2 regions of the Agromyces tropicus genome follow, and region 1 is predicted to be linked to the other one. Evidence: predicted binding sites of a transcription regulator. Region 1 holds the regulator's gene; the other holds the start of a gene.

What was found. Region 1 encodes HrcA, which represses chaperone genes, less so after heat shock. Its sites were predicted from a motif close to TTNGCACTCGNNNNNNNCGAGTGCNAA; they were not measured.
Region 2: groL (chaperonin GroEL) is a predicted target of HrcA. The motif match lies at 1,599-1,625, and genes of this name have one in related genera.

Annotation. Positions count from the first base shown of each region.
Region 1 covers NZ_BAAAPW010000001.1:140,372-156,160, reverse strand. The annotation lists gene ABD230_RS00755 (histidine triad nucleotide-binding protein) at 1-165, opposite strand, end outside; gene ABD230_RS00750 (16S rRNA (uracil(1498)-N(3))-methyltransferase) at 190-924, opposite strand; gene dnaJ (molecular chaperone DnaJ) at 938-2,041, opposite strand; gene hrcA (heat-inducible transcriptional repressor HrcA) at 2,100-3,119, opposite strand; gene ABD230_RS00735 (DUF4870 domain-containing protein) at 3,327-3,758, shown strand; gene ABD230_RS00730 (DUF4870 domain-containing protein) at 3,871-4,311, shown strand; gene hemW (radical SAM family heme chaperone HemW) at 4,308-5,534, opposite strand; gene ABD230_RS00720 (DUF1990 domain-containing protein) at 5,534-6,184, opposite strand; gene lepA (translation elongation factor 4) at 6,193-8,049, opposite strand; gene ABD230_RS00710 (sensor histidine kinase) at 8,129-9,355, shown strand; gene ABD230_RS00705 (response regulator) at 9,352-9,978, shown strand; gene ABD230_RS00700 (alpha/beta fold hydrolase) at 9,982-10,767, shown strand; gene rpsT (30S ribosomal protein S20) at 10,916-11,176, shown strand; gene holA (DNA polymerase III subunit delta) at 11,326-12,342, opposite strand; gene ABD230_RS00685 (ComEC/Rec2 family competence protein) at 12,371-14,755, opposite strand; gene ABD230_RS00680 (ComEA family DNA-binding protein) at 14,756-15,439, opposite strand; gene leuS (leucine--tRNA ligase) at 15,571-15,789, opposite strand, start outside.
Region 2 covers NZ_BAAAPW010000008.1:58,673-74,461, forward strand. The annotation lists gene groL (chaperonin GroEL) at 1-1,553, opposite strand, end outside; gene ABD230_RS18470 (cold-shock protein) at 1,738-1,941, opposite strand; gene ABD230_RS18475 (LytR C-terminal domain-containing protein) at 2,153-2,692, opposite strand; gene ABD230_RS18480 (DUF3263 domain-containing protein) at 2,717-2,986, opposite strand; gene msrB (peptide-methionine (R)-S-oxide reductase MsrB) at 3,188-3,589, shown strand; gene ABD230_RS18490 (nitroreductase family protein) at 3,592-4,143, shown strand; gene ABD230_RS18495 (DMT family transporter) at 4,127-5,209, opposite strand; tRNA gene ABD230_RS18500 (tRNA-Thr) at 5,212-5,284, opposite strand; gene ABD230_RS18505 (DsbA family protein) at 5,377-6,297, opposite strand; gene ABD230_RS18510 (ABC transporter ATP-binding protein) at 6,562-7,662, shown strand; gene ABD230_RS18515 (dihydrolipoamide acetyltransferase family protein) at 7,753-9,111, opposite strand; gene ABD230_RS18520 (alpha-ketoacid dehydrogenase subunit alpha/beta) at 9,111-11,300, opposite strand; gene ABD230_RS18525 (VOC family protein) at 11,467-12,000, shown strand; gene ABD230_RS18530 (GntR family transcriptional regulator) at 11,997-12,692, shown strand; gene ABD230_RS18535 (NADP-dependent succinic semialdehyde dehydrogenase) at 12,729-14,105, shown strand; gene ABD230_RS18540 (M24 family metallopeptidase) at 14,178-15,509, opposite strand; gene ABD230_RS18545 (NAD(P)-dependent oxidoreductase) at 15,506-15,789, opposite strand, start outside.

The sequences.
Region 1 (15,789 bases):
CACGTCGCGGTGACGCCCGACGCGCGGGGTCACGATCACGTGCACTGGCGCCTGCGGCGAGATGTCGTGGAACGCGATCACGCGATCGGTCTCGGCGACCATCTTCGCCGGGATCTCACCGGCGGCGATGCGCTCGAAGATCGTGGGTTCCGCCGTTCCGCTCATCCCACCATCGTAGCGACGGATGCCTCACCACCGCCCGAGCGCGACCGAGAGGACCGCGATGGCGGCGGGGCCCGCGGTCGAGGTGCGGAGCACCGACTCGCCGAGGCGGACCGGCTCGGCTCCCGCCTCGACCAGCCGCTCGATCTCGGCGGGGTCCATCCCGCCCTCGGGGCCGACGACCAGCGCGAGGTCGCGCCCGTCCGGACGGATGCCGGCGAGCGGGGTCGCGGCACCCGGCACGAGCAGCAGCATGCGCTCGCCCGCCAGCCGGACGGGGAGCTCGCGCGTCGCGGCCACCGGCTCGACCGCGGGGATCCGCGATCGGAGCGACTGCTTCACCGCTTCGCGGACGATGGTCGCCCACCGCACGCGACCCTTCTCGGCCTTCGGGCCCTCCCAGCGCGACACCGAGCGCGTCGCGGACCACGGCACGATCCGGTCCACGCCGAGCTCGGTGGCGGCCTGGACGGCGAGCTCGTCGCGATCGCCCTTCGCGAGGGCCTGCACCAGCGTGAGCCGCTGCGCCGGTTCCGGCTCGTCCCGGACGTCGTCGACCTCGACCTCGAGCCGCCGCGGCTCGGCCGCCGTCACGGCGCCCTCCACCACGCGACCCCGCCCGTCGCCGATCGACACGCGCTCGCCGACGCGCAGCCGGGACACGGCGACCGCGTGGCGCGCCTCGTCTCCGGTCACCTCGACCCGTGCGCCGGGGCGCACGTCGTCGAGGTCCAGCGACTCGTCGAGGTAGCGATGGCTCATCGGTCGCGTGACGTCAGCCGAGGAACCGGTCGCGCAGGCGCGCGAACAGGCCCTGCTGGAAGTGGCCGAGCTCGGGCGGCTTGGGCTTGCGCTGCTTCGCCAGCTGCTCGACGAGTTCGCGCTCCTTGTGGGTGAGCTTGGTGGGCGTGAGCACGTGCACCGCGACCTTCAGGTCGCCCCGGCCGCTGCCGCGCAGGTGGGTGACACCACGGTCCTTGATCGTGAGCACGTCGCCCGACTGCACGCCGGCACGCAGCTCGAGCTCGACGTCGCCGTCGAGCGCGGCGACGGTCGTCTCCGTGCCGAGCACGGCATCCGTCATCTGCACCTCGAGTGTGCACAGCAGGTCGTCGCCGTCGCGGCTGAAGACGTCGTGCGTCTTCACCTTGATCTCGAGGTAGAGGTCGCCGTTCGGGCCGCCGGCGGGGCCGGCCTCGCCCGAGCCCGGCATCTGCAGGCGGACGCCGGTGTCGACCCCGGCGGGGACGTCGACGGGCACCGTCCGGCGCGCACGGACGCGGCCCTGGCCCTGGCACGTGACGCACGGCGTCGCGATGATCGTGCCGTAGCCGCGGCACGATCCGCACGGGCTCGAGGTCATGACGTTGCCGAGCAGCGAGCGCACGGAGCGCTGGATGTGCCCCGTGCCGCCGCAGATGTCGCACGTGACCGGAGCGGTGCCCGGCTTGCAGCACGAGCCGTGGCAGGTCTCGCACATGACGGCCGTGTCGACCTCGAGGTCGCGGTGCGTGCCGAAGATGACCTCGTCGAGGCCCACCTCGAGGCGGATCAGGGCGTCCTGGCCGCGCTCGCGGCGGGACCGCGGCCCGCGGCTCGCCTGCCCGGCACCGAAGAACGTCTCGAAGATGTCGCCGAAGCCGCCGAACCCGGCGGCGCCGCCGCCGAAGCCGCCTTGGCCGCCCAGGTCGTACTGCTGGCGCTGCTTGGGGTCGGAGAGCACGTCGTACGCGTGCGTCACCTGCTTGAACCGCTCGGACGCCTCGGCGCCCGGGTTCACGTCGGGGTGCAGCTCCCGCGCGAGGCGGCGGTAGGCCTTCTTGATGTCGTCCGGGGAGGCGTCGCGGGCGACGCCGAGGACCTCGTAGTGGTCGGCCACGTGAGGCGGGTTCCTTTCGATCGCGATGACGGATGCCGCGAGGGCGGCTCCGCCGAGTTCAGCTCTCGCCGAGCGTGCGGGAGAGGTATCGGGCGACGGCGCGAACCGCCGCCATGCTCTGCGAGTAGTCCATGCGGGTCGGGCCGACCACGCCGAGCCGCGACACGTCGCGACCGGGGACGGCGAACGAGCTCGACACGACCGAGGTCTCGCCGAGCCCGAAGGCGGCGTTCTCGCGGCCGATGCGGACGGCGATGCCGTCGTCGGCGGCCATCTCGCCGAAGAGCCGGAGGATGACCACCTGCTCCTCGATGGCCTCCATCACGCCGAGGATGTTCCCGGCGAAGTCCTGTTCGGTGCGGACCAGGTTCGCGGCGCCGGCGACGACCAAGCGGTCGCTGCGGGTGATCTTGGCCTGGTCGGCGAGCGTCGCGGCGAGCGTGTGGAGCACGGCCGCGTGGGCCCGGTCGGCGTGCTCGGTCTCGGCGGAGAGCGCGATCGCGGCATCCTCCATCGTCAGGCCGGCGGCGACCTCGTTGAGGCGGTTGCGGAGCCGGGCGAGCGTGCCCTCGTCGACGTCCTGGTCGAGCTCGGCGAGCCGCTGCTCGACCTGCCCGCTGTCGGAGATGAGGATGCACAGCACCCTCGTCGGCGCGAGCGAGACGAGCTCGACGTGCCGCACGCGGGCGCGCGCGAAGCTCGGGTACTGCACGACCGCGAGCTGGCGCGTGAGTTGCGAGACGAGGCGGACCGTGCGGCCGAGCAGCTCGTCGAGGTCGTTCGACTCGCCGAGGAAGGTCTCGATCGCATGCCGCTGCGCGGCCGAGAGCGGGCGGATGTCGGCGAGCTGGTCGACGAACACCCGGTACCCCTTGTCGGTGGGGATGCGACCCGACGAGGTGTGCGGGGCCGCGATGAGCTCCTCCTCCTCGAGCAGGGCCATGTCGTTGCGGATGGTCGCCGCGGAGACGCCGAAGTGGTGCCGATCGACGATCGTCTTGGAGCCGACCGGCTCCCGGGACGCGACGTAGTCCTGGACGATGGCCCGGAGGACGGCGAGACTGCGTTCGGAGACCATGACCCTCGCTTCCCTCGACCGTGCGACCTGGCGCGGGCCGGGTGCTTGGCACTCAGCCCACGTGACTGCTAATCCTATCGCGAGAATCAGGGCGGGCACCGTTGTGGGCGGGTCCGCCGCGCCGATAGCGTGTCCACCGTCCCGCACGCCGACCGCCCGCGTCCCCGCCCGCACGGCGCGCTCACCCCTCCGTGAAAGGCACCCGACATGTCCGACTCCGACCTCCCGCCCCAGGATCCGAACGCCGCCCCGCAGCCGTCGGCCCCGCAGCCGGCCCCCGCGGCCCCGCTCTCCCACGAGCAGGACGTGCAGTGGGCCTCGTTCGCCCACCTCGGCGGCATCATCGGCTTCCTGCCGTCCCTGATCATCTGGCTCGTGTTCAAGGACCGCGGCGCCTTCACGAACACCGAGGCCAAGGAGGCGCTGAACTTCCAGATCACCGCGATCTTCGCCTACATCGCGATCTGGATCGTCAACGCCATCCTCACCGTCGTGACGTTCGGCATCTGGGGCTACATCGGATGGCTCCTGCCGCTCGCCCTCTGGATCGCCGTGATCGTGTTCTCGGTGCTCGGCTTCATGCAGGCCAAGGACGGCAACCACTACCGCTACCCCTTCGCCATCCGCCTGATCAAGTAGGCGTTCGCGCACCTCCGACGCGCCGGTCGAGCCACCCTCGACCGGCGCGTCGTCCTATGCCAGCATGAGGACACGTCCCCTGTTCCGGGCACGACCACGAGGAGCCAGCATCATGTCCGACGCACCACCTCCCCAGCCGCCCACGCCGCCCGCCGGCGGCCCGCCGCCGCCCCCGCCCGGGGGCCCGACGCCCCCGCCGCCCGGTGGCGGGTACCAGCAGAGCCAGCCGCTCAGCCCGGCCGACGAGAAGCTCTGGGCGACGCTCATCCACGTCGGCGGCGCGCTGTTCAACTTCCTGCCGGCGCTCATCGGCTACCTCGTCCTGAAGGACCGCGGACCGTTCATCCGGGCGCACACCGCGACGGCGCTGAACTTCCAGCTGACCGTGCTCATCGCCTACGTCGTGAGCTTCCTGCTCATGTTCGTCGTGATCGGGTTCATCCTCTACCCGGCCGTCTGGGTCGTGAACATCGTCTTCTGCATCATCGCGGCCATCAAGGCGAACCAGGGCGAGTACTACACGTACCCGATGGCCATCAAGTTCGTCAGCTAGTCCTCGAGCAGGCGCCGCACCACGGCGTCGGCCAGCAACCGCCCTCGGCGGGTGAGCGTGAGCCGCCCGCCGAGGGCGGTTCGCGCATCCACGAGTCCCTCCGCGATGAGCCCGGCCACGGCGTGCCGACCGCCGGCGTGCAGGCTCGACACCTCGACGCCGTCGCGGATCCGCGTCAGCAGCAGCACGCGCTCGGTCTCCCGGGTCCGCCCGTCGAGGGTCTCCCGTCCCACCGCGGGCGACGAACCGGCCGCCAGCCGGTCGGCGTACGCCGCGGGATGCTTCGCGTTCCACCACCGCACGCCGCCGACGTGGCTGTGCGCGCCCGGTCCGACGCCCCACCAGTCGTCGCCCCTCCAGTAGCCGAGGTTGTGGCGCGAGCGGTGGATGGCATCGCTCGCCCAGTTCGACACCTCGTACCAGGCGTAGCCGGCGCCCTCGAGCAGGTCATCGGCGAGCTCATACATGTCGGCGGCGAGGTCGTCGTCGGGCATCGCGAGCTCGCCGCGCCGGATCCGGCGGGCGAGCTTCGTGCCGTCCTCGACGATGAGCGAGTACGCGCTCACGTGGTCCGGTCGCTCGGCGAGCACGGCCTCCAGGCTGGTGCGCCAGTCGGCGAGCGTCTCGCCCGGCGTGCCGTAGATCAGGTCGAGGCTGACATCGAGCCCCGCCTCGCGCGCCCAGCGCACCACCAGCGGGACGCGCGCCGGGTCGTGCGTGCGGTCGAGCGTGGCGAGCACGTGCGGCACGGCCGACTGCATGCCGAACGAGACCCGCGTGAAGCCGGCGTCGGCCAGCCGTCGCAGGTCGTCCGCGTCGACCGAATCCGGGTTCGCCTCCGTCGTGACCTCGGCGCCGTCGGCGAGCCCGAACTCGTCGCGGATCGCGTCGAGCATGCGCGCGAGGTCGTCCGCGGGCAGCAGCGTCGGCGTGCCGCCGCCGAGGAACACGGTGGCCGCGCGGCGGTCCGGCGCGCCCGAGCCCGCGAGGACGCGGCGCGCGAACCGGATCTCGCCGACCGCCTGGTCGGCGTACCCGGCCTGCGACACCCCGCGCAGCTCCCCGGCCGTGTAGGTGTTGAAGTCGCAGTACCCGCAGCGGACCCGGCAGAACGGCACGTGCACGTAGACGCCGAACGCGCGGGACGCGGCATCCGTCGTCGCGCTCGTCGGCAGCAGGCCGTCGGCCGGCGCGGGATCGGCGATCGGGAGCGGACCGGCCATCAGGACGGGAACGCGGGGTGCAGCGCCCGCAGCTCCCGCGTGGTCAGCTCGCGGCGGCGACGGCGCAGCAGCGGCGCGAACGCGCGGCGCAGGCCGCCGTTCGGCTCGTACGCCGAGCGGATCGTCAGCCACACCGAGTCGTCGTCGCGGTGCTCGAGGATGAACGACTCCTCGCCGTTCTCCGGCGCCCTGCCCGCGGTCCCGATCGCGAAGCCGACGCGGTTCGGCTCGTCGACGACGTACACGACCAGCACTGGGATCGAGCGGTGGCGCAACCGGCCGCGTCGCCGGAGGGTCGCCGTCATGCCCGCGCTGACGTACGGCGTGCCGTCCGGCCCGAAGCGCTGCTCGGTGCGCGCCGCGGGCTGCTCGGCGAGCGGGGCGCCGGAGCCGTCGTACGCGATGCCCGTGTACTGCGCGCCCGTCCCCGGCGCGGCGTCGACGACGGTGAACCCGGAGCCCTCCTGGATGCCCCAGGTCATGAGCGCCTCCGCCGAGAGGTCGAACCGCTCGCGGCCCGACCCCAACCGCACCGAGTCCTCGCCCGGCGTGAATCCGGCCGGCGGGTAGCGCAGCAGGTCGGGGTCGAGCGTCGCCCCGATCGCGCCGTACGTGACGGACTGGTCGGTGAAGGTGCTGCGACGGCTCACGGATCCCCCTACTTCTTCGCGTCCTTCTTCTCGGTCTCGCCCGACAGGGCGGCGATGAACGCCTCCTGCGGCACCTCGACCCTGCCCACCATCTTCATGCGCTTCTTGCCCTCCTTCTGCTTCTCGAGGAGCTTGCGCTTGCGGGTGATGTCACCGCCGTAGCACTTGGCGAGCACGTCCTTGCGCATCGCGCGGATGTTCTCGCGCGCGATGATGCGGGCGCCGATCGCGGCCTGGATGGGCACCTCGAACTGCTGCCGGGGGATGAGCTCGCGCAGGCGACCGGCCATCATGGTGCCGTACGCGTACGCCTTGTCGCGGTGCACGATCGCGCTGAAGGCGTCGACCTGCTCGCCCTGGAGCAGGATGTCGACCTTGACGAGGTCGGAGGCCTGCTCGCCCGCGGGCTCGTAGTCGAGCGATGCGTAGCCGGCCGTCTTCGACTTCAGGTTGTCGAAGAAGTCGAAGACGATCTCGCCGAGCGGGATGGTGTAGCGGATCTCGACGCGGTCCTCGCCGAGGTACTCCATGCCGAGCAGCGTGCCGCGACGCGACTGGCAGAGCTCCATGATCGTGCCGACGTAGTCCTTCGGCGCGAGGATCGCGGCCTTCACGATCGGCTCGCGCACCTCGGCGATCTTGCCGCCGGTGGGGAACTCGCTCGGGTTGGTGACCGTGACGGACTTCCGGTCCTCGGTGGTGACCTCGTACGGCACCGACGGCGCGGTCGCGATGATGTCGAGCCCGAACTCGCGGCGCAGCCGCTCGGTCACGATCTCGAGGTGGAGCAGGCCGAGGAATCCGCAGCGGAAGCCGAAGCCGAGCGCCACGGAGGTCTCGGGCTCGTAGGCGAGCGCGGCGTCCGACAGCTTGAGCTTGTCGAGCGCCTCGCGGAGCTCCGGGTAGTCGCTGCCGTCGACCGGGTAGATGCCGGAGAAGACCATGGGCAGCGGCTCGGTGTAGCCCGCGAGCGGCTCGGCCGCGGGCTTCGCCTGGCTCGTGACCGTGTCGCCGACCTTGGACTGCCGCACGTCCTTCACGCCGGTGATGAGGTAGCCCACCTCGCCGACGCCGAGGCCCTTCGTCGGCGTCGGCTCGGGCGCGCTCACGCCGATCTCGAGGATCTCGTGCGTCGCGCGCGTCGACATCATCTGGATGCGCTCGCGAGGGTTCAGCTTGCCGTCGACCATGCGGACGTAGGTGACCACGCCGCGGTAGCTGTCGTACACGGAGTCGAAGATCATCGCGCGCGCGGGCGCGTCGGCGTCGCCGGTGGGCGCGGGGATGCGCTCCACGACGCGGTCGAGCAGGTCCTCGACGCCCATGCCGGTCTTGCCGGACACGCGCAGCACGTCGTCGGGCGACCCGCCGATGAGGTCGGCGAGCTCCCGGGCGTACTTCTCGGGCTCGGCGGCCGGCAGGTCGATCTTGTTCAGCACCGGGATGATCTCGAGGTCGTTCTCGAGCGCGAGGTAGAGGTTCGCGAGCGTCTGCGCCTCGATGCCCTGCGCGGCGTCGACCAGCAGGATCGCGCCCTCGCAGGCCGCGAGCGACCGGGAGACCTCGTAGCTGAAGTCGACATGCCCGGGGGTGTCGATCATGTTCAGGGCGTAGCCCGTGCCGCCGAGCTCCCACGGCATCCGCACGGCCTGGCTCTTGATGGTGATGCCGCGCTCGCGCTCGATGTCCATGCGGTCCAGGTACTGGGCGCGCATGTCGCGGTCGGCGACGACGCCGGTGATCTGGAGCATGCGGTCGGCGAGCGTCGACTTGCCGTGGTCGATGTGCGCGATGATGCAGAAGTTGCGGATCAGCGCGGGATCGGTGGCGGCGGGCACCGGTGGGGTGGCGGCTCTCGGAGACATCCCGACGATTCTCCCATGCGCGCGATCGCACTTTCGACGGATGCCGGCCCGGAGGCCCCGGACTACGCTGAATCGCACCATGACCGTGCTCGATGCCCCGCTCGCCTCGCGGGTCCAGCCGTCGGCGCTGCGACCCGTCTTCGTCTCGCTCCGGGTCGGACTCCACGTGCTCGTCGTCGGCCTCGTGCTGTTCGTCGTGGCGCGCGCGGTGGTCGCCGGCGGCGCGGACCTCGTGCCGATCACGATCCTCTCGATCGCGTTCATCGGCACCTACCTCGTCGGCGTCGTCACGGCGCACCAGGTCGTCACCCCGTGGATGCGGGCCGGATGGCTGGTGATGCTGCTCGGGCTCTGGCTCGGCCTGGGGGCGCTCACGGCGGATGCCGCGTTCCTCGCGTTCCCGCTGTTCTTCCTCGAGCTGCACGTGCTCCCGGCGCGCTGGGCGGTGCCGCTCGTCGGCGTCACGTTCCTGCTCAGCGTGTGGAGTTCCACGTCGCACCTCGGGTTCGAGGCCGGGGCCGTCCTCGGTCCGTTCATCTCAGCGGGCGTCGCGGTCATCATCGGGCTCGGCTACCGGGCCATGGCGGTCGAGTCCCGCGAGCGGCAGTCGCTCATCCTCGACCTGCTCGCGACCCGTGAGGAGCTCGCATCGGCGAGCCGAGAGGCCGGCACCCTGGCGGAGCGCGAGCGCATCGCGCGCGAGATCCACGACACCGTGGCGCAGGGCCTGTCGAGCATCCAGATGCTGTTGCACGCGGCCGAGCGCGACGTCGACGACTCCGGCACGCGCGAGAAGCTGCGCCTCGCCCGTGAGACGGCGGCGCAGAACCTGCAGGAGACGCGCCGCTTCATCAGGGAGCTGACCCCGCCCGCGCTCGACGAGCAGACCCTGCCCGCCGCGCTGCGCCGCCTCGCGGACGCGACGAACGAGCAGGCCCGGCAGGCGGGCACGCGCACGCGCATCGCGTTCTCCCTGAGCGGCGAGCCCGTCCCGCTGCCCATGTCGATCGAGGCCACCCTGCTCCGCATCGCGCAGGGGTCGCTCTCGAACGTCGTCAAGCACGCCGAGGCGAGCCGCGCCGAGCTGACGCTCAGCTACCTCGGCGACGAGGTCGCGCTCGACGTCGTCGACGACGGCGTCGGCTTCGACCCTGCCGTGCTCGCCGAGCTCGACGACGGTGCCGAGTCCTTCGGCCTCCGCGCGATCCGCAAGCGCGCCGAGACCCTCGGCGGCACCGCCGACGTCGAGTCCACGCACGGCGGCGGGACCGCGGTGTCCATCCGCATCCCGGTGGTCGCCGCATGATCCGGCTCCTCCTCAGCGACGACCACCCCGTCGTGCGCGCCGGCATGCGCGCCCTCCTCGAGGCCGAGGACGACCTCCACGTCGTCGGCGAGGCCGCGAGCGCCGAGGAGGCCGTGCGCCTGGCCGCGCAGCCGGGCCTCGACCTGGTGCTCATGGACCTCCAGTTCCCGGGCGCCCTGCAGGGCGTCGAGGCGACGCGCCGCATCCGTTCGGTGCCGGGCGCGCCGCGGGTGCTCGTGCTCACGAACTACGACACCGACGCCGACATCCTCGGCGCCATCGAGGCGGGTGCAAGCGGCTACCTCCTGAAGGACGCGCCGCCCGTCGAGCTCGTCGCCGCCATCCGCGCCGCCGCGGCCGGCGAGTCGGCGCTCGCTCCCACCGTCGCCTCCCGGCTCGACGAATCGCAGCGCGCGGCCGACCAGCGGCTGACCGTGCGGGAGGCCGAGGTGCTGAACCTCGTCGCCGCCGGTCGCACCAACCGCGAGATCGGCCAGGCGCTCTTCCTCAGCGAGGCGACCGTGAAGTCGCACCTCGTGCACATCTTCACCAAGCTCGGCGTCGGATCGCGGACGGCCGCCGTCGCCCGGGCGCGCGAGCTCGGCGCCATCCGGGCGGGCTGACGGATGCCGCGGGCCCGCGTCGTCCTCGTCCACGGCATCCGCACGTCCGCGACGATGTGGCGCGGCCAGGTCGTGAGACTCTCGCGGCACGACCTCGACGTGCGGCCGATCGACCTTCCCGGGCACGGCGCGCGGATCGGCGAGGCGTTCACGGTCGATGCGGCCATGACCGCGATCGGCGCGGCCCTCGGCGACCAGGAGCGCGGCGTGCCGCGCCTGCTCGTGGGGCTGAGCCTCGGCGGGTACCTGGGGCTCGAGTTCGCCGCACGGCATCCGTCCGGCCTCGAGGGACTCGTGGCGGCGTCGTGCGGGACCCGGCCGCGTGGCCTGCCGCTGCAGGGCTATCGCGGACTCGCCGCGGCGATCGCGCGCCTGCCCGATCGGGGGCGATGGCTCAACGACGCGACCGCACGGGCCTTCCTCTCCCCCGCCGCCGTGCAGGACGTCGTGGCCGGGGGCGTCGCGCTGGATGCGATGGTGCCGACGCTCGACGCAGTCGGCGAGCTCGACCCGGTCGCCTCGGCTGCGGCGGCGAGCGTGCCCATCTGGTTCGTGAACGGGAGCCTGGACCACTTCCGCCTCGAGGAGCGACGGCTGCTGCGCGCCGCGCACGACGCGCGACTGGCCCACGTCCGCGGCGCGACGCACCTCGTGAGCCTGGTGCGTCCGGACGAGTTCGCCGGGACGGTGCTCGACGCGGTCGCGGAGCTCGAGCGCCGAGCGGCACGACGCCCGTCGTCGGACTCCGTCGGCCGGACGCCGACGGCAGGAGCGCCGTCGACACGCTGACCGCCCGCGCATTGGTGCCGCCCAGGCGTTGCTGGTATCGTTGCCTGTTGGCTTGCGTGTGGGTCCCACCCCGCACGATGCGCCGCGACGGCCCCTCTACCGATTGCGGCAACTCCGGTACCCGCAGAACACACGAAAGACGAACCACGTGGCAAACATCAAGTCGCAGATCAAGCGCATCCGCACCAACCGCAAGGCCGAGGAGCGCAACAAGGCCGTCAAGAGCGAGCTGAAGACCGTCGTCCGCGCCGCGCGCGAGGCCATCGCCGGCGGCGACAAGGACAAGGCGACCGCCGCGGTCCGCGTCGCGAACCGCAAGCTCGACAAGGCCGTGAGCAAGGGCGTGATCCACAAGAACCAGGCCGCGAACCGCAAGTCGGCGATCGCGAAGCAGGCCGCCGCGCTCTGAGCCCGACGTCTCGTTCGAGGGCCCCGCACCGTTCGGTGCGGGGCCCTCGTCGTTGCGGGGCGCGCCCGTCGCCGCGGGGCGTGCTCGTGCGAGCGGATCGTGCACGCCGCCGCGCGGACGATGCATTCGCGGGGTGCGGCGGCCCGGGATCAGGCCAGTGCGCGACCGCGCGCGGCGATGACGCCGACGACGCGCTCGAGGGCGAAGACCGGATCGCGCTCGGCGCCCTTGACCGCGGCGTCGGCGGCCGCGAGCGCCTGGATCGCGGCGCCGAGCCCTTCGTCGGTCCACCCGGCGAGGTCGCGTCGTGCCCGGTCGACCTGCCAGGGGGCGAGGCCCAGCGACGCGGCGGAGGCGCCCCTGGCACCGGCGACCTTGGCCATGGTGCGGATCTTCATCGCGAACGCGGCGACGATGGGCACCGGGTCGGCGCCCGAGTCCAGCGCGTGACGGAGCGCGATGAGCGCGTCGCCGTGCCGTCCGGCGATCGCCAAGTCGGCGACCTCGAACGCGGTCGTCTCGACGCGGCCCCCGTAGTACTTCCGCACGGTCGCCTCGTCGATGTCGCCCTCGGCGTCGGCGATGAGCTGGCGGCACGCCGCGGCGAGCTCGCCGAGGTCGTCGCTGAACGCGCCGACCAGGGCGCGCAGCGCGGCCGGGGCGATGCGACGGCCCGCGAGGCGGAACTCGGCGGCGGCGAAGTCCTGCTTGTCGGCGTCGCGCTTCAGCTCGGCGCAGACGACCTCGATGCCGCCGCCCCCGCCTCCGCGGACCGCGTCGAGCAGCTTCTTGCCGCGGTTGCCGCCGCGATGCCGGAGCACGACCGTCGTGCCCTCCGCGGGAGCGGTGAGGTACTCGAGCGCGTCGAGCAGGAACTCGTCGCTGGCCTTCTCGACGCCGGAGACGCGGATGAGTCGCGGCTCCCCGAACAGGGAGGGGCTCGCGATGGTGAGCAGGGTGCCGCGCGCGTACCCGTCGGCCTCGAGGTCGGTCACTTCGAGCGACGGGTCATCGGCGCGCAGGGTCTCGCGGAGCATCGTCTGCGCACGCTCCGCGAGCACGTCCTCGCCGCCTGAGACGAGGACGACCGGTGCGGGCCGGACGTCGCTCCACGCCAGCTGTGGGATCTTCGCCCCGGACCTGCTCGCGCCCGATCGTGCCGCCACGCCATTCCTCCCGTCGTGCCGGTCCAGTCTACGGAGCCCCCGCGACACCCGAGGCGCGCTCGGTCCACAGTGCGATGCCGTCGGCGTCGAACCCGACCGCCGACGAGCCGGCGAGGTCGCTGCGCACGGGAACGGTGCCCGCCGCGCGCAGGAGCTCGAGCGCGGTGTCGGTCGGGTGCCCGTACCCGTTGTCCGCGCCGACCCCGACCAGGCCGACCGGAGCCGACAGTTCGCGATAGAGCTCGGGGCTCTGGTCCGCGCTCCCGTGGTGGGCGACCTTGACGACGTCGACCCGACCGAGCCCGGCGGATCGACGCAACGCGTCCTGCGCGGTGCGGCCGAGGTCGCCGAGGAACACGGCACGGTATCCCGGAGCGTGGAGGTCGACGACGACGCTCGCGTCGTTTCCCGGTGCGGCGCCGTCCCGCGGCCAGACGATGCGCCACCGTGCATCGCCCAGGGCACCGCTCCGGCCCGCCACGACCTCGATCGCCTCCGCTCCCCCGGCGACCAGCGGATCGAGGGCTCGCTCGGACCGTCCGCCGTCCGGCGGCCCGTGCAGCACCGTGCCGACGCGTCCGGCGAGTGCCGGCGTGCCGCCGACGTGGTCGGCGTCCCAGTGCGTGAGCACGAGCAGGTCGATCCGGTCGACGCGCGCCGCATCGAGGCATTCCCCGAGCGCCGCCGGGTCCGGGCCGGCGTCGACGAGCAGCACCGCGGCGGCGCTGCGCACGAGGACCGCGTCGCCCTGTTCGACGTCGCACTGCCACAGGTCCCACCCGGTCGGACGGTCGAGCGCGGCGACGGCGGCGGGGCCCGCGGCCGCGCCGAGGGGCACGGCCGTGCAGATGCACGACAGCCCGACCGCGATCCCGCGCAACGCGCGCCGCGCGCGCGATCCGGTCGACGACGGCAGGAGCACCGGCACCATGGCACCGCCGACGACGCCCGCGGCGAGCAGCGCGCCCGGCAGGTCGGGCGGCCAGGGCAGTCCCGTCACGGGCAGCCGTTCCACGCCGCGCGCGAGGAGCGCGATCCACGACGCGGGGACCCATGCCACCTGGAGCGCGGCGACGCCGACCGACGGCAGCACGGGCAGCAGCAGGCATCCCACCAGGCCGGCGACGGTCGCGAGCGGCGCCGCGGGTGCGGCGAGCAGGTTCGCCGGCACGCCGTACACGGGGATGACCGGTTCGAGCAGCACGAGCACGGGCTGGCACGCGAGCTGCGCCGCGAGCGGGATCGCGACGACCACGGCGAGCGGCCGCGGCATCCGTCGCCCCAGCGCCGTGGCGAGCGGACCGGCCCACAGGACGAGTCCGGCGGTCGCGCAGGCCGAGAGCGCGAAGCCCGCGTCCCGGGAGTACCACGGGTCGATCGCGAGCAGCACGACGACGGCGACGGCCAGGGCCGGCACGCCCCCCGCGGCCCGCGCGGTCGCGCACGCGACGAGGACCACGACGGCCATCGCCGACGCGCGGACGACGCTCGCCTCGGGGGTCACGAGCATCGCGAACCCCCCGAGCGCCGCGACCGCGGCGAGCACGCGGACGAGGCGCGGGAGCCCGGCGAGGCCGGCGGCCCAGAACGCGGCGGCGGTCACGATCGCGCAGTTGGCTCCGGAGACCGCCGTCAGGTGCGTGAGCGACGCGGTCGTCATCGCGCTGCGGAGGTCGTCGGTCACCCGGGACGTGTCGCCGATCGCGAGGCCCGGCACGAGCGCCCCGCCGTCGCCGCCGAGCTCGAGCGACGCCTGGGCCAGCCCCGCTCGCAGCGGATGGGTCCAGGCGATGAGCGACGGCGCCGGACCCACGTCGAGCACCCGATCGGCGTCGAGCCGGTACGCCGCGCGCGACGATCCGGGCAGCGCCGCGAGGCGGCCCTCGACGACGACGGTCGCCGCGAACCCCGGCGCGCGGTCGTCGACCGGCATCGACAGGTCGACCCGCACCGGGACGCCCGGGAGCGGGCGCGCACCGTCGTCCACGTCGAGGGCGAGGATCGTCCCGGCCGCCCGCACGCGACCCTCCGTCGACCACGGCGCGGCTCGGGCCGCGCGCGGCGCCGCGTCGAGCCGCACGGTGGCCCGGACCACGTCCCTCGCCTCGGCGGCGGCGTCCGCGGCGGGCGGATGCCGGTGCTCGAGCGCGATCCACGCCGAACTCGCGACGAGCGCCGCCGCGGAGGCCGCGACGAGCAGGGCGGCGAGCACTCCCGCCGCCCCGACCGCGGGCCGGCCCCGGCCCGCCCTGAGGCCCGCCCGGAGCATCGCCAGCACGGCGACCGCCAGCACCCAGCACGCGGCGGGCACCGTCCACGACGGAATCCCGCTCTCCAGCGAACCGGTGGTGGCCAGCGCGGCGGCCCAGGCGGCGCAGGCGGGCGCGACGAGCCGCAGGTCGTGTCCGCGCACTCAGAGGCTCACGAGGTCGACGAGTCCGGCGTAGACGGCATCGCCGATCCCCGCGACCTCGAGCAGCTGCGAGACGTCGGTGAACGGGCCGTTCGCCTCCCGCCAGTCGACGATGCGCTGCGCGAGCGCCGGACCGATGCGCGGCAACGTGTCGAGATCTGCGATGCCGGCGCGATTCAGGCTCACGCGGCCACCGGCCGCGGACGAGCCGCCACCGGCACCCGCCGCGGCAGGAGGGGGCGCCTCGCCCTCGCGCGGCACGACGAGCTGCTCGCCGTCGGCGAGCGTGCGCGCGAGGTTCACCCCGGCCGGATCCGCGTCGTCGGTCAGCCCGCCGGCCGCGGCGACGGCGTCGACCACGCGCGCGCCCGCGGCGAGCTCGACGATGCCCGGGCGGGCGACCGCCCCGAGCACGTGGACGAGCACGGTCGGCGGAGCCGCCGCGTCGACCGCGGCCACGGGCGCGCCGTCCGGGGGCGCGCCGGTCGCACCGATCGCCCCGCTCGAGGGTTCCGGCCGGAGCACCGCGTGCCCGCCACCCGCGCCGGCCATGCCCGCGATGGCCGACGCCGCCACGGCGATCACGAACGCCGCGACCGCGGCGCCGACCGCGATGCGGGTGCGCGGCCGCGCACGCGACCCCGCGAGCTGGGCCGGCGGGTCGGCGGTCGGGACATCGGTCACGCCGCGACGCTAGGCCGCGCCGCAGGCCGTCGGACGCATGGAGGCCCCGTCCGCACGCGCCGTCCGCGGCGCCACCGCTGTGGAGGACGGCCCGGCGGGCGGGGACGAGCGGGCAGCGCGCCTCGCCCGCGCTAGCGACGCGTGGCGATGTTGACGAGCTTCGGCGCGCGCACGATCACGTTCGCGATCTCGCGGTCGCCGACCGATCGCGCGACCGCGGCCGACGCCCGCGCCATCGCCTCGAGCTCGTCGGGGCCGATCTTCGGCGACACCTCGAGCCGGTCTCGGACCTTGCCGTCGACCTGCACGATGGCCGTCACCGACTCCTCGATGAGCAGCGCCGGGTCGGG
Region 2 (15,789 bases), on a different contig from region 1:
ACGGCCTCGGTGGTGAGGAAGAGGCCGGCGATCGACGCGGCGTTCTGCAGCGCCGAGCGGGTGACCTTCGCCGGGTCGATGATGCCCTGCGCGATGAGGTCGCCGTACTCGCCGGTCGCGGCGTTCAGGCCGTGGCCGGCCGGGAGCTCCGAGACCTTGTTCGCGACGACGCCCGGCTCGAGGCCCGCGTTCAGCGCGATCTGCTTGAGCGGCGCCTCGATGGCCACGCGAACGATGTTGGCACCGGTCGCCTCGTCGCCGTCGAGCGCGAGGTGCTCGAACGCCTTCGCGCCCGCCTGGATGAGGGCCACGCCACCACCGGCGACGATGCCCTCCTCGACGGCGGCCTTCGCGTTGCGGACGGCGTCCTCGATGCGGTGCTTGCGCTCCTTGAGCTCGACCTCGGTGGCCGCGCCCGCCTTGATGACGGCGACGCCGCCGGCGAGCTTGGCGAGGCGCTCCTGCAGCTTCTCGCGGTCGTAGTCCGAGTCGGTGTTGTCGATCTCCGACCGGATCTGGGCGACGCGGCCCGCGATCTGGTCGGGGTCGCCGGCGCCCTCGACGATGGTCGTCTCGTCCTTGGTGATGACGACCTTGCGCGCCTGGCCGAGCAGGTCGAGCGTCGCGTTCTCGAGCTTGAGGCCGACCTCCTCGGAGATGACCTGACCGCCGGTGAGGATCGCGATGTCCTGGAGCTGGGCCTTGCGGCGGTCGCCGAAGCCCGGCGCCTTGACGGCGACCGACTTGAAGATGCCGCGGATCTTGTTCACGACGAGCGTGGCCAGGGCCTCGCCGTCGACGTCCTCGGCGATGATCAGGAGCTGCTTGCCCGACTGGATCACCTTGTCGACGATCGGAAGCAGGTCCTTGATGTTCGAGATCTTCTGGTTGGCGATGAGGATGTACGGGTCCTCGAAGACCGCCTCCTGGCGCTCCGGGTCCGTCACGAAGTACGCCGACAGGTAGCCCTTGTCGAAGCGCATGCCCTCGGTCAGCTCGAGCTCGGTGCCGAACGTGTTCGACTCCTCGACCGTGACGACGCCCTCCTTGCCGACCTTGTCGATCGCCTCGGCGATGATCTCGCCGATCTGCGCGTCGGCGGCGGAGATCGACGCGGTGGCGGCGATCTCGTCCTTCGTCTCGATCTCCTTCGCCGCGCCGAGCAGTTCCTCCGAGACGGCCGAGACGGCCTTCTCGATGCCGCGCTTCAGCGAGATGGGGTCGGCGCCGGCGGCCACGTTGCGCAGGCCCTCGCGCACGAGCGCCTGGGCGAGCACGACCGACGTGGTCGTGCCGTCACCGGCGACGTCGTCGGTCTTCTTCGCGACCTCCTTGACGAGCTCCGCGCCGATCTTCTCGTACGGGTCGTCGAGCTCGATCTCCTTGGCGATCGACACGCCGTCGTTCGTGATCGTGGGGGCGCCCCACTTCTTCTCGAGCACGACGTTGCGGCCGCGCGGGCCGAGGGTCACCTTGACCGCGTCGGCGAGCGTGTTCAGGCCACGCTCGAGGCCGCGGCGGGCCTCCTCATCGAAAGCAATGATCTTTGCCATGTGTGTCTCTCGTCCCTTCCGGACGTCATGAAAGATTCCAAGGGGTTAGCACTCAGAACGAGTGAGTGCCAGATCGATTCTGGCACTCTCCCGTCCCGAGTGCAAGCGAGCGACACGACCGGACCACCGCGCGGACATGCGGAAGCGCCGCCGGGGTCACCGGCGGCGCTTCCGACGTCTCGGACTATGCGGGACGGACCGCCTCGGCCTGCGGGCCCTTGGCGCCCGAGCCGACCTCGAAGGTGACCTGCTGGCCCTCTTCGAGGACCTTGTAGCCGGCCATGTCGATGGCGGAGTAGTGGACGAACACGTCCTGGCCTCCACCGTCGACGGTGATGAATCCGTATCCCTTTTCAGCGTTGAACCACTTGACGGTTCCGTTCGCCATGCGTTGCTCCCATGTTGCCGTGTTTCGAGTCAGCACGTGCCTTCGGCGGTACCGGGCGGTCGTCGTGCCGACGTCGACGACCGGGACCGGCGTCGGGTGCTCACACGGGTTGTTCGAGCCGCCGAATCTAGATACGCACGCGGCGACACCCGGGCACAAGAGTTCGGTGGCCGGGAATGGTCGCAGAATGGCAACGATTCGGTCACCGGCCTCAGCCGGCGCTCGCCTCCGCGTAGTCGGCCCCCAGCACGACGACCAGCTGCATGCCCTCGAGGCTGAACTGCTCCGAGAGCTGAACCTCCGCCTCGGGCAGCGTCTGGGCGATGCCGCGGGCGGCCCCCTCGAGGTCGGCGGTGGCGTAGTAGACGACGGTCTGCTCGACGTCGGACCGGTCCGCGTTCGAAGTGACGCCGACGGGCACGCCGGCGGCCGTCAGCGCCTCGCCGGCACGCGCCGCGAGGCCGCTCGTCGTCGTGCCGTTGAGTACCGCGACGTTGACGTCCGGCGCGATCGTCGGCTCCGCCGTCGGCCCGGCGGTCGCCGTCGGCGTGGGCACCGCGTCGTCGAAGTTCAGGCGCTGGTTGTAGACCGACACCGCCGCGATGCCCGCACCGGCGAGCACGACGGTCGCGAGGGCGGCCCAGCCGAGGGCCACCCAGCGCCGTCCGCGACGCTCGGGCGCGCGATGCGCGCCGACCCGGTCCATGCCGTGCGGGATCGAGTCGAACCGGTCGCGGGGGAACTTCTGCACCTGGGATCCAGTCGGTCGGGGCGCTCAGGGAAGCGGCCGGGCGGTCGGGATGGTTCGGCGCGAGCGCGACTGCACGCGATCGGCCCGTTGGCGCTGCAGCCGTCCGACGAGCATCGGATCGTGCCGCAGCGCGGCCGGGGAGTCGACGAGGGCGCCGAGGAGCCGATAGTAGCGGGCCGCGGACAGCCCGAGCTCATCGCGGATGGCATCCGCCTTGCGGGCGGGGTCCCGCCAGGGCCGGGACTCGAAGGCGAGGATCGCCCGTTGCGCGTCGTCGAGGCCGTCTCCGTCCATCGTCGTCCTCCCGTGTCGAGATCCGTGGACCACATCCTAGGGACCGGAGCCCGTGCGGCCGCCCCACGCCCCGGCGCGGCCCGGGATGGCGCGGGCGGGGGCGGCCTCGCCCGGGTCGGGAACAGCCTCGCGCGGGTCGACGTTGCACCCGACGCGGCCGGAAGCTGCGACGATGGAAGGCCCGACACCCAGAGGAGACCGATGCCGTACCAGGTGAGCAAGTCCGACGACCAGTGGCGCGACGAGCTCGGCGACGATCGTTACGCCGTGCTGCGCGACGCCGCGACCGAGCGCCCCTGGACGGGCGAGCTGCTCGACGAGGAGCGCGCCGGCGTCTACGCCTGCGCCGCGTGCGGCAACGAGCTGTTCAAGTCGGGTACCAAGTTCGACTCCGGCTGCGGGTGGCCGAGCTTCTACGAGTCCGTCCGACCCGACGCGGTGGAACTGCTCGAGGACACCTCGCTCGGCATGGTCCGCACCGAGGTGCGCTGCGCGCAGTGCGGCTCGCACCTCGGCCACGTCTTCCCCGACGGCTTCGGCACCCCGACCGGCGACCGCTACTGCATGAACTCGATCGCGCTCGACTTCACCCCCGAGTCCTGACGATGGGCCGCGTCCGCGACGCCGTCCTCGCGCGCAGGTCCCGTCCGAAGGTGACGGATGCCGCCCCGTCCGACGCCGAACTGGCCCTGCTGCTCGATGCGGCCTCCCGCGTCGCCGACCACGCGGCCCTCGCCCCGTGGCGCGTGATCGCGCTCCGCGGCGATGCGCGCGCCCGGCTCGGCGACGCGTTGGTCGCGGCATCCGGCCTCGAGGGCGCCGCGGCCGACAAGCTGGCCGCGAAGCCGCTCCGCGCTCCGCTGCTCCTCGCGATCGTCGCCGCGCCTCGGCCGCACCCCAAGGTCCCGGAGTGGGAGCAGGAGGCGTGCGCGGCCGGCGTCGCGCACCTCCTCGAGCTGCTGCTCGACGATGCCGGGTGGGGCGTGATGTGGCGCACGGGGCCGTACACGCGCCATGCCGAGGTCGCACGCAGCCACGGCCTCGGCGACCACGAGCGCCTGATGGGGTGGCTCTACGTCGGCGGCCGCATCGAGGCGGAGCGACCGCCCCGCCGGGCCACGGAACCGGCCGCGGCACGGCTCATCGTGCTGGACTGACCTCGTCCGGCGCCGGCGCCTCGGCCGCGAGGTGCTTCGCCGGCCGCCAGCGGATGCTCGCCAGCGCGACCGCGACGAGGGCGAGCACGGTGCCGCCCACGGTCGGGAACCCGACGGGCCGATCGGACGTCGGCAGCAGCAGGTCGAGCGCGAGGGCGGCGGCGAGCTGGCCCGCGACGAGCCCGAGCGCCAGCACGAGCACGCCGACGCGGCGCACGAGTACGGCCTGCGCCGCGATGAACACGCACCCCACGGCGCCGCCGGCGTAGAGCCAGGGCTCGGTCGGCAGCGAATCGGGCCAGCCCACGGATGCCGCGTGCGCGAGCATGACGACGACGAGCACGATCGTGCCGACGAGGAAGTTCAGCAGCGTGGCCGCCAGGGCGCTGGACGACGCGGTCCGCACGCGGCCGTTCATCGCCTGCTGCCAGGACGCGCCGACGCCCGCCGAGAACGGCAGGAGCATCAGCCACAGCGGCACCGCCCCGGCGACCTGGGCCGACACCGCCCAGCCGATCGCGACGAGCGCGAGCCCGGCGCCCGCGATGCGGGTCGGGCTCAACGGGCGGCGCCCGCCCGGGCCGAGCCCGATCGCGTCGAACACGACGCCGCCGAGCGTCTGCCCGGCGACGATGGCGACCGTGAAGAGCGCCACGCCGAGCACGCCGACCGCCATCCCCTGCGTCGCGACGAACCACGCGCCGGCGACGCCCCCGAGCAGCATCCACCACGCGAGGTGGTCGGTCCGAACCGCGTCGCGGAGCCGGCCGAGTCCGCGTCGTCCCGCCGGCCATGCCGCGGCGACCGCCAGGAGGATCAGGAGCCCGGAGCCGAACGAGATGGCGGCGGCGACCGAGAAGTCCTCGAGCCGGCGCGCAAGCTCGCCGTTGATGCGCGACTGCAGCGCGACGAACGCGCCGGTGACGATGACGAGCGCGATCGCGAGCCACATGGGCAGGCGCGACGACTCGGCGTGGACGTGGTGGTGCGGCGCGGGCCCCGGCGACGAGGACGCCGTCGGCGCCTCGGACCGAGACGGAGCCGGGCGGCCCGGGGATCTCGACATCGAGCCGGCTACGGGACTCGAACCCGTAACCACCGCTTTACAAGAGCGGTGCGCTACCAATTGCGCCAAGCCGGCAGGGACCCACACATCCTATCGAGCCCCACCTCGCCCACGCACGACGACGGCCCGGCCGGGCGGCCGGGCCGTCGCGGGAGCGACGCGAGGGGTCAGCCCGCCTCGGGCGTCGGCGTCGGGGTCGGGGTCGCCTCCGACTCGGAGTAGCTCTCGCCCGTCGCCTGCAGGACGAAGGCCTGGAACTCGGCCGGGTCCTCCAGCGAGCCGACGTACTGCTTGCCGTTCACGAGCACGGTCGGCGTGCCGGTGACCGATGCGAGGTCGGAGTTCGGGATCGGCTGCGTGAGCGCGCGCTCCGTGGCCGCCTGCACCCAGCTCTTGAAGCGGGTGTCGTCGATGCAGGAGTCGACCGACGACGCCGCTCCCGCCTGCTTCGCGAGGTCCTTGATCTCGTCGTTCGTGAGGCCCGCGCTGAGCTCCTCGGGCTGGTTCTGGAACATCAGCGAGTTGAAGTCGAAGAACGCCTCGGGCGACTTCTCCGCCACGCAGGCCGCCGCGTTCGCGGCGCGCAGCGAGTACTGCGTGCCGGCCGACTTGTTCGTCAGGATCGCGATCGGGTGGATCTCGAGGGTCGCCGCGCCCTGCTCGACCATGGTGCGCATGGTCTCGGAGTTCGTGTTCTCGAACTGGCCGCAGAACGGGCAGAGGTAGTCGAGGTAGACGACGATGTTGGCGACCGTGCCGCTCTCGTCGGGCACGGTGGGCGTGGGCTCGCCGCCGGCCTTGATCGCGGTGGTCTCGACGACCTGGATGCCCTCGTCGCCCCCGATCATGAGGATGCCGTCGCTCGCCATGTTCTTCGGCCCGGGGCCCTCGGGGCGCACGCTGTTGAAGATGAGCCCGCCGATGAGGGCGGCCACCGCGATGATCGCGACGACGACGCCGCCCTGGATGAGCAGCTTGTTGCGTCGCTCGCGCTTCTTCTGCTCCTCCCGGAGGACTCGCGCCTTCTCGCGGGCCGCCTCGCGTCGTTCGTTACGGGTGGGACGTGGCTCTGATCCGCCAGTGCTCATCGATGGTCAACTCCGGGTCGCTGTGGGGGCGCGCGTGAGTGCAGGCGCACGCATCGACGAGTGTAGGAGCGATCACTGGGAATCGCCCAAACGACGCCCGGACACGCGCTGGACGGGGGCGGCGAGCGCGTGCGGCGATGACGTCGTCGAATCGGCCCCCGCGGCATCCCATGGCATACTGGGGAGGCGTCGACGCCGAAGTCGACGTTTCCATTCACTACGGATCGTCCGGCACGTACCTGCCGGTGAAGGAGAAGCAGAACCATGGCATCAGTCACGTTCGACAAGGCCACCCGGCTCTATCCCGGTGGCACCCGTCCCGCCGTCGACAAGCTCGACCTCGAGATCGCAGACGGGGAGTTCCTCGTCCTGGTCGGTCCCTCGGGCTGCGGCAAGTCCACCTCGCTGCGGATGCTCGCCGGCCTCGAAGAGGTCAACGAGGGCAACATCTTCATCGGCGACCGCAACGTCACGGACGTTCCGCCGAAGGACCGCGACATCGCCATGGTCTTCCAGAACTACGCGCTGTACCCGCACATGACCGTCGCCGAGAACATGGGCTTCGCGCTCAAGATCGCCGGCGTCGGCAAGGAGGAGCGCGCCGCCCGCGTCCTCGAGGCCGCCAAGCTGCTCGACCTCGAGCCGTACCTCAACCGCAAGCCGAAGGCCCTCTCGGGCGGCCAGCGCCAGCGCGTCGCCATGGGCCGCGCGATCGTGCGCCAGCCGCAGGTGTTCCTCATGGACGAGCCGCTGTCGAACCTCGACGCCAAGCTCCGCGTCCAGACGCGCACCCAGATCGCCTCGCTGCAGCGCCGCCTCGGCGTCACCACGGTCTACGTCACGCACGACCAGACCGAGGCGCTCACCATGGGCGACCGCATCGCGGTCCTCAAGGACGGCGTCCTCCAGCAGGTCGGCACCCCGCGCGAGCTCTACGAGCGGCCGAGCAACGTCTTCGTCGCCGGCTTCATCGGTTCGCCCGCGATGAACCTCTTCCACGCGCCGATCGCCGACGGCGGCGTCGCCTTCGGCCAGTCGGTCGTCCCGATCGAGCGCGAGGCGCTCGACTCGGCGACGGGCACGGTCGTCACGGTCGGCGTGCGCCCGGAGGACATCCAGGTCTCGACCAGCGCGGGCGAGGGCCTCGAGGTGAAGGTCGACCTCGTCGAGGAGCTCGGCGCCGACGGCTACCTCTACGGCCACACCGAGATCGAGGGCAAGCGCACCGACATCGTGGCGCGCGTCGACGGCCGCACGCACCCGTTCGCGGGCGACACCGTCTACCTGCTCCCGACGCCGAAGCACGTGCACGTCTTCGACGCCGAGTCGGGTGAGCGCCTGCTCAAGGAGGCCGTCGTCAGCTGACGATCGCACCACGACATCGGCCGGGTCTCCGCATGGAGGCCCGGCCGATCCGTTTCCGCGGCGACGAGGCGGCACCGGCCGCACGGAGACCTACAGCAGCAGCCCGAGGGGATGCTCCACGTGCTCCGTGAAGGCCGCCATCCACTGCGCCGCGAGCGCACCGTCGACCACGCGATGGTCGGCCGTGAGCGTGACCGTCATGACCGTCGCGATCGCCAGCGCGCCGTCGACCACGACCGCACGCGGCGCGGCGGCGCCCACCGCGAGGATGCCCGAGTGCGGCGGGTTGATGATGGCCGTGAACTCCCTCGTCCCGAACATGCCGAGGTTCGAGACGGCGAACGATCCGCCCTCGAGGTCGTCCTGCCTCAGCCCTCCGGCCCTCGCCCGCTCGGCGAGCGCGCGCCCGGCCTCGGCGAGCGCGCCGACCGGCATCCGGTCGACGCCCCGGACGACCGGGGTGACCAGGCCGCCCTCGACGGCCACGGCGATCCCGATGTCGGCCCGCTCGAACCGGCGGATCGTGCCGTCGAGCCAGATCGCGTTCGCGTCCGGCACGTCGCGGAGCGCCGCGCCGACGGCCTTGACGACGAAGTCGTTGACCGAGACCTTGGCGCCCGTCTGCTCGGCGATCCGGCCGCGCAGCTCGAGCAGGGCATCGACCCGGATGTCGGCGACGAGCTGGAACTGCGGGATCGTCGTGACGGACTCGGTGAGGCGGCGGGCGATCGCCCGTCGCATGCCCGTCGCCGGGACGTCGACGAAGTCCGTCGACGTCGCGGTGGCGCCCGCGTCGACGGGCACAGCGGGCGCGGGGGCGACGCCCGCCGGTGCTGCCGACGCCGCAGAAGGCGCAGGCACCTCCGGTGCCGGGTCCTCCCGCAGGGCGTCGAGGTCGCGGCGCACGATCCGCCCACCGGGCCCGGTGCCGCGGAGGAGACCGAGGTCGAGCCCGCGTTCGCGTGCCAGGCGGCGCACGATCGGGCTCGCGAACCGACGCCCGCCGTGGTCGTCGGGCGACGGACCGGTCGGCAGCGGGTCGGGGGCGGGCTCGGCCGGTGCACGCGGCTCGGACGGCTCGGGGGCCTCGGACGGCTCGGGGGCCCCGGACTGCTCGGGTGACGCTGCGTCCGTCGCGGTGGAGGGTCCCGCGGCATCCGCCTCGCCCGTCAGGTCCGCGGCGGCCAGCACGGCCGCCTCGACGCTCTCGCCGGGATCGGCGAGCACCAGGATCGGCGTCCCGACGGCGACGTTCTCTCCGACCGGGACGAGGAACCCGGCGACCGTGCCCTCCGCCTCGGCCGCGTACTCGACGACCGCCTTCTCCGTCTCGATGTCGGCGATCGGATGACCGACCGAGACCTGCGCGCCCTCCTCGACGAGCCAGGACTGCAGTGCCGCCTCGGTGGAGCCGGCCAGCACGGCGGGCATCCGCACGACCGTGGCCATCACGCACCTCCCATTCCCGCGCGGACCCGCTCGAGTCCGGCGACGACCTCCTCGGTCCGAGCGATCGCGGCCCGTTCCAGCACCTTCGAGATGCTCGGGCTCGCCTCTCCGCCCGTGACGCGTTCGACGGGCTGGTCGAGCCAATCGAAGAAGCGCCGCTGGAGCTCGTCGGCGAGCCATCCTCCGTAGGACGTGCCGCGCGCGCCCTGCTCGACGATGAGCACCGCGTTCGTCTTCCGGATGCTCTCGCCGATCGTCTCCCAGTCCAGCGAGGCGCGGTCGAGCCACCGGAGGTCGATGAGCTCGGCGTCGACGCCCGTCCGCTCGATGGCGTCGAGGCTGTGCTGCACCATCGTGAGGTAGCTGAGGACCGTCACGTCGTTCCCCGCTCGACGCACGGCGGCGGACCCCGGCGGGATGACGTAGTCGGGATCGCCGGACGGAACGCGGTCGGACCGCCCGTAGAGGTCGACGTGCTCGATGACCAGCACTGGGTCCTCGAGTGCGAGTGCGGCGTTCATGAGCCCGACGTAGTCCGCGGCGTCCGACGCCGCCACGATGCGCCAGCCCGGGGCGGTCGCGAAGATGCCCGCCGGGTCCATGAGGTGCTGCGACCCGTATCCGGACCCCATCGCGACCTTCGTCCGCACGACGAGCGGGACGGTGTCGTTGTCGCCGAACATGTGCCGCGCCTTGCCGATCTGGTTGAAGATCTGGTCGGCGGCGACCCACAGGAAGTCCGGGTACATGAGCTCCACCACCGGCCGGAAGCGCCCGTCGAGCGCGATTCCGCCCGCGAGTCCGGTGAAGGCGTTCTCGCTGATGGGCGTGCCGATGATGCGGTCCGGACCGTACGTCTTCAGGAGGCCCTTCGTGGCGCCGTTCGTGCCTCCGCCCAGGTGGTGGACGTCCTCGCCGAGCACGATGATGCGGGGGTCGGCGCCCATCCGACGGTCCATCACGCCGGCGACGGCGTCGACGAACCGGGTCTCGGTCCAGGCGCCGGTGTGTGCGAGCGGCTCCAGTTCCGGCAGACCGTCGAGTTCGCGCGCGTCGCCGCGCATGCCGGCGTCGACCCGCGCGGGGTCGGGCCAGAGCTCGGGGCGGATGCGGCGGGTGCCCGCGGCATCCGGGTCGTCCTCGACCAGCTCGGCGACGGCCGCCCGCATGGCGTCCCGGGCCTGGTCGCGCACCGCGGCGACGGCCGCATCGTCGAGGAGGTCGCGGCGGCGGATCTCGGCGGCCACGCGCTCGAGCGGGTCGCGGGCGCGCCAGTCGGCCTCCTCCTGCTTGCTCCGGTAGCCGAACGCGCTGCCCGGGTAGGGGCCGTTCTGGTGGAAGAACCGGTACACCTCGGCCTCGACGATCGTCGGACCGCCGCCGCCGCGCATGAGCTCGGCGGCCTCCTCCATGGCCAGGTGCACGGCGAGCGGGTCCATGCCGTCGACGCGCCAGGACGGGATGCCGAAGCCCTGCCCCCGGACGGAGAACCGCGGGTCGGCCGTGATCTCGTCGGCACGGGTCGCCACTGCGTAGAGGTTGTTCTCGATGAAGGAGCAGACGGGCAGCTTCCACGCGGCGGCGAGGTTCATCGTCTCGAGGACGGAGCCGATCTGCGCGGCGCCGTCGCCGAAGTAGTTGACGGTCAGGTCGTCGGTCCCCGCGTGCTTCTGCGCCCAGGCGTGCCCGGCGGCGATCGGGGCGCCGCCTCCGACGATCGCGTTCGTGCCGAGTGCGCCCGCCTCGAGCCACTGCAGGTGCATCGAGCCGCCCCGCCCGCCGGAGAAGCCCTGCGCGAGGCCCAGGATCTCGGCGAGCGAGCGCTGCAGCACGGCCTGCAGCCGCGGGGAGACGAGGGATCCGACGTCGAGGCGCCCTCCGGAGACGTGCCCGATGACCTTGGCGAGGAACTGGTGGTGTCCGCGGTGCGAGCCGTTCACGGCATCGGAGCTGCGCAGGCCGACGATCGATCCGACCGCGCCGCCCTCCTGGCCGATGCTCGAGTGGGCGGGGCCGTGCACCAGCCCTTCGCCGGCGAGCTCGAGCACGGCTTCCTCGAACGCGCGGATGAGGTGGAGCTGGCCGAGCATGGTCAGGAGGAGGTCCGGCTCGGCGCGATCCCAGTCGGCCGTCGTCGTCGACAGCTCGATCCAGTCGACCCCGGTCTGCAAACGTCGTCGTCTCGGCATCCTCGCCCGCTCCCTCGCTCCGTCGCGACAGGCGTTCCGCTCTGTCGTGGTGCCAGAATCTACGCCTCAATTGGATTCAATGCAACCGATCGCATCCTCTCATTCTCGACATTTCAGAGGTCGCACGGTCATAATGGATACAATCCAACGAACGGAGGGCCGCCGAATGACGGACACCATCCCGGGGCTGCGCGGCATCGACCACGTCGGCATCAACGTCCCGGACCTCGACGAGGCCGAGCGCTTCCTCGTCGGCGTGCTCGGCGCAGTGCACGCCTACACCCTCGGCGCCAAGCGCGACGACGACGGCGAGTGGATGCACGAGCACCTCGGGGTGCACCCGCGCACCGTCATCTCCGAGATCCGCTTCTACCGGCTCGGCACCGGCACGAACCTCGAGGTCTTCAAGTACGTGCCCGCCGAAGACGCGGCGCCCCCTCCGCGCAACAGCGACGACGGCGGGCATCACCTCGCGCTGTACGTCGACGACCTCGACGCCGCGGTCGCGCACCTGCGCGCGCACGGCGTCGAGACGATGGGCGCGCCGACCTCGAGCCGGCAGGCCGCCGACGGCCAACGATGGGTCTACTTCCGCGCGCCATGGGGGCTGCAGTTCGAACTCGTCAGCTTCCCCGGCGGGAAGGCCTACGAGCGGGATGCCGCGGTGCGGCTCTGGCATCCGGCGGAGCCGACGCGATGAGCGCCCGCATCTCCGATCGGACCGCGCCGCCCGAGATCGTCCCGGCCGGGCACGGCGGCGCCGCCGCTCGCATCGCAACGGGCCTGCGCGATGCGATCCTCGGCGGCGAGTACGCCCCGGGCGACCGCGTCCGCCAGGAGGAGCTCGCCGACCGCCACGGGGCCAGCCGCCTGCCGGTCCGCGAGGCGCTGCGCATGCTTGCCGCCGAGGGCCTCATCACCGTCGTCGCGAACACCGGAGCCTGGGTCACCGCCCTCGAGCCGGCCGAGTGCGACGAGCTGTACCGGATCCGCGAGCGACTCGAACCGCTCCTGCTCGCCATGAACGTGCCGCTGCTCTCGGCCGCCGACGTCGAGGAACTCGAGACGCTGGCCGAGGCGATGGAGGAGGCGGGCGACACCGAGGAGTTCCTCGCGCTCGACCGACGATTCCACTTCGCGTCGTACCGCGCGGCGCCGACCATCACGCTCGGCGAGACGGTCGGCCAGCTCTGGAACCGGACCCAGCACTACCGCCGGGCATTCACCCGCGTGTTCCGCTCGGAGGGCGACCGGAGCGCCCACTACGACCACCGGCTCATCGTGGCCGCCATCCGTCGCGGCGATGCCGAGGAGGCCGAGCGCGTGCTGGCGGACCACATCCGCCGGACGCGGCTCGCGCTCGCGCAGCATCCCGAGATCTTCGCCCGGTGACCGCCGGGCGGACCACGCCCCTGAGAGGAGACACCGATGTCCATCGCCACCGTCAACCCCGCGACGGGCGACCCGGTCGAGCAGTTCGAGCCGCACGACGCGGCCGAGGTCGAGCGCCGGATCGCGCAGGCCGACGCTGCCGCGCGGGCGCTGCGTTCCACGACGTACGGCGAGCGCGCCGCGTGGATGCGCGCCGCCGCCGACCTGCTCGAGGAGGACCTCGAATCGCTCGCCCGGACCCTGACCGTCGAGATGGGCAAGCCCATCGCCCAGGCGCGCGCCGAGGTCGGGAAATGCGCCAGGAACATGCGCTTCTACGCCGAGAACGCCGAGCGCTTCCTCGCCGACGAACCGCTCGAGGACCCCGGCGCCGTCGGCGCCTCGCGGGCGTACACCCGCTACGAGCCGCTGGGCGTCGTGCTCGCCGTCATGCCGTGGAACTACCCGCTGTGGCAGGTCATCCGCTTCGCCGCGCCGGCGCTCATGGCCGGCAACGCCGGGGTGCTCAAGCACGCGTCGAACGTGCCGCAGTCGGCGCTGTACCTCGACACGCTCTTCGAGCGCGGCGGCTTCCCGGAGGGCTCGTTCCGGACGCTCCTCATCGGCTCCGCCGCCGTCGACGCCGTCATCGCCGATCCGCGCGTCAAGGCGGTCACCCTCACCGGGAGCGAGCCCGCCGGACGCGCCGTCGCCGCGACGGCAGGCCGGTTCGTGAAGAAGGCGGTGCTCGAGCTCGGCGGATCCGACCCCTTCATCGTGATGCCGAGCGCCGACCTCGACGCCGCGGCCGCGACCGCGGTGCGTGCACGCGTCGCCAACAACGGCCAGTCCTGCATCGCGGGCAAGCGGTTCCTCGTCCACGCCGACGTCTACGACGAGTTCGCCCGCCGGTTCGCCGAGCGGATGTCGGCCCTGCGAGTCGGCGACCCGCTCGACGAGACGGTCGAGGTGGGGCCCCTGGCCACCCGCTCCGGCCGCGACGAGCTCGCCGAGCTCGTCGACGACGCCGTGTCCAAGGGCGCCCGCGTCCTCGCGGGCGGTCGCGTCCCGGACGGGGCGGGATGGTTCTACCCGCCGACCGTGCTCGCCGAGCTGCCCGACGACGCGCGGCTCATCCAGGAGGAGGCGTTCGGCCCCGTGGCATCCCTCTACCGCGTGGCCGACCGGGAGGAGGCCGTGCGCATCGCCAACCAGACGACCTTCGGCCTCAGCTCCGCGGTGTGGACGCAGGATCCGGACGAGGAGGCGTGGTTCATCCGGTCCCTCGACGCCGGCGCGGTGTTCGTCAACGGCATGACGGTCTCCTACCCTGAGCTGCCGTTCGGGGGCATCAAGAACTCCGGCTACGGCCGCGAGCTCGCCGCCGCCGGCATCCGCGAGTTCGCGAACCTGAAGACGGTCTGGCGGGCCTGAGCACGCCCACCCGCCGACGCGACGCGGGCCCGGCCGATCCGGCCGGGCCCGCGTCGCGTTCGGGATGCGTCGTCAGCTCGAGTAGGGGTTCGCGACGAACAGCTCCTGCGCGGGGAAGCGCGTGAGGACCTCGATGCCGTAGTCGGTGACCACGACCTCCTCCTCGATCCGCGCGGCCGAGATCCCGTCGGAGGCGGGGCAGTACGTCTCCATCGCGAAGACCATGCCGGCCTGCAGTTCCACCGGGTCCTTCAGGGAGTTCAGCCGCGAGATGATCGGGCGCTCGTGGAGGCCCAGCCCGAGCCCGTGCGCGAACTGCAGGCCGAACGCGGCGAGCTCGTTGTCGAACCCGAAGTCGGTCGCCCGCGGAAGCACCTTGGCCACGTCGTCGCTGCCGACGCCCGGTCGGATCGCGTCGAGCGCGACATCCATCCACTCGCGCGCCTGCTTGTAGGCGTCGCGCTGGCTCTCGGTGGCCCACCCCACGCCGAAGGTGCGGTAGTAGCAGGTCCGGTAGCCGTTGAACGAGTGGATGATGTCGAAGAACGCCTGGTCGCCGGGGCGGATGATGCGGTCGGTGAAGTTGTGCGGGTGCGGGTTGCACCGCTCGCCGGAGATCGCGTTGACGGCCTCGACCTGGTCGCTGCCGTACTCGTAGAGCCGCTTGTTCGCGAGCGCGACGATCTCGTTCTCCCGGACCCCGGGCTTCAGCGCCTCGGCGATGTCCTGGTAGACGCCGTCGACCATCGCCGCGGCCTGGTTCAGCAGCATGACCTCGTCCTGGTTCTTGATCACGCGCGCGTCGAGCATCGCCTGCTGGGCGTCGGCGACCCGGATGCCCTGCCGCTCGAGTTCGAACAGGAACGGGGGCTCGACGAGGTCGATCCCGACGGGGGCGTCCGCGAGGCCGGCCCCGGCGAGCAGCGACCGGATCTCGCTCACCGCGTCGCGCATCAGGCCGGCGCCGCCCTCCGGCGCGACGGCGCCCTTGAAGCCCAGGAACCCGGCACGGTAGTTCTCCTCGGGCACCCAGCCCGAGTAGAGCTGGTGGTGGCGGACGGCGGAGCCGAAGTCCCAGAGGATCGGATCGTGCCCGCGCATGAGCAGGGCGTAGCGGATCATCTTGTCGCCGAGCGCCCCGCCGATCCAGGTCTGCGTGGTGTAGCGGATGTTGTAGAAGTCGAACAGCAGGAAGGCGCCGCACTCGCTGGCCTCGAGCGCCGCCTTCGCACGATCGAGCCGGTACCTGCGGAGCCGGTCGAAGTCGACGCGGTGCTCGTAGTCGACGCCGTTCTGGCCCGGCGCCCCGAGCGGGCGGACGCCCGCCGGACGAGCCGACGGGCGTGCGAACCGGGCGGACGCCGGGGCGCCGTGCGCCCCGGCTCCGTGGGCGTGGCCCGTCATCCGACCGACTCCATGGCATACTCCGGCGCGGGCTCCGGCTCGAGGCCGTCGGTGACCGCCGCCTCCTCGGACTCCAGCTCCAGGCCCGCGCCGCGGGCCACCGTCAGCAGGAGCGTCGCGAAGTCGAGTTCCACGTTGCCGTTGCCGACCTCCTGCGCGACGATGTTGCGCGTCGCCGAGGCGAGCGGCATGGGCACCGCGAGTTCGTGGCCCGCCTCGAGCCCGAGGTCGAAGTCCTTCTGCAGGAGCACGTTGGTGAAGGTCGGCGTGAAGTCGAGGT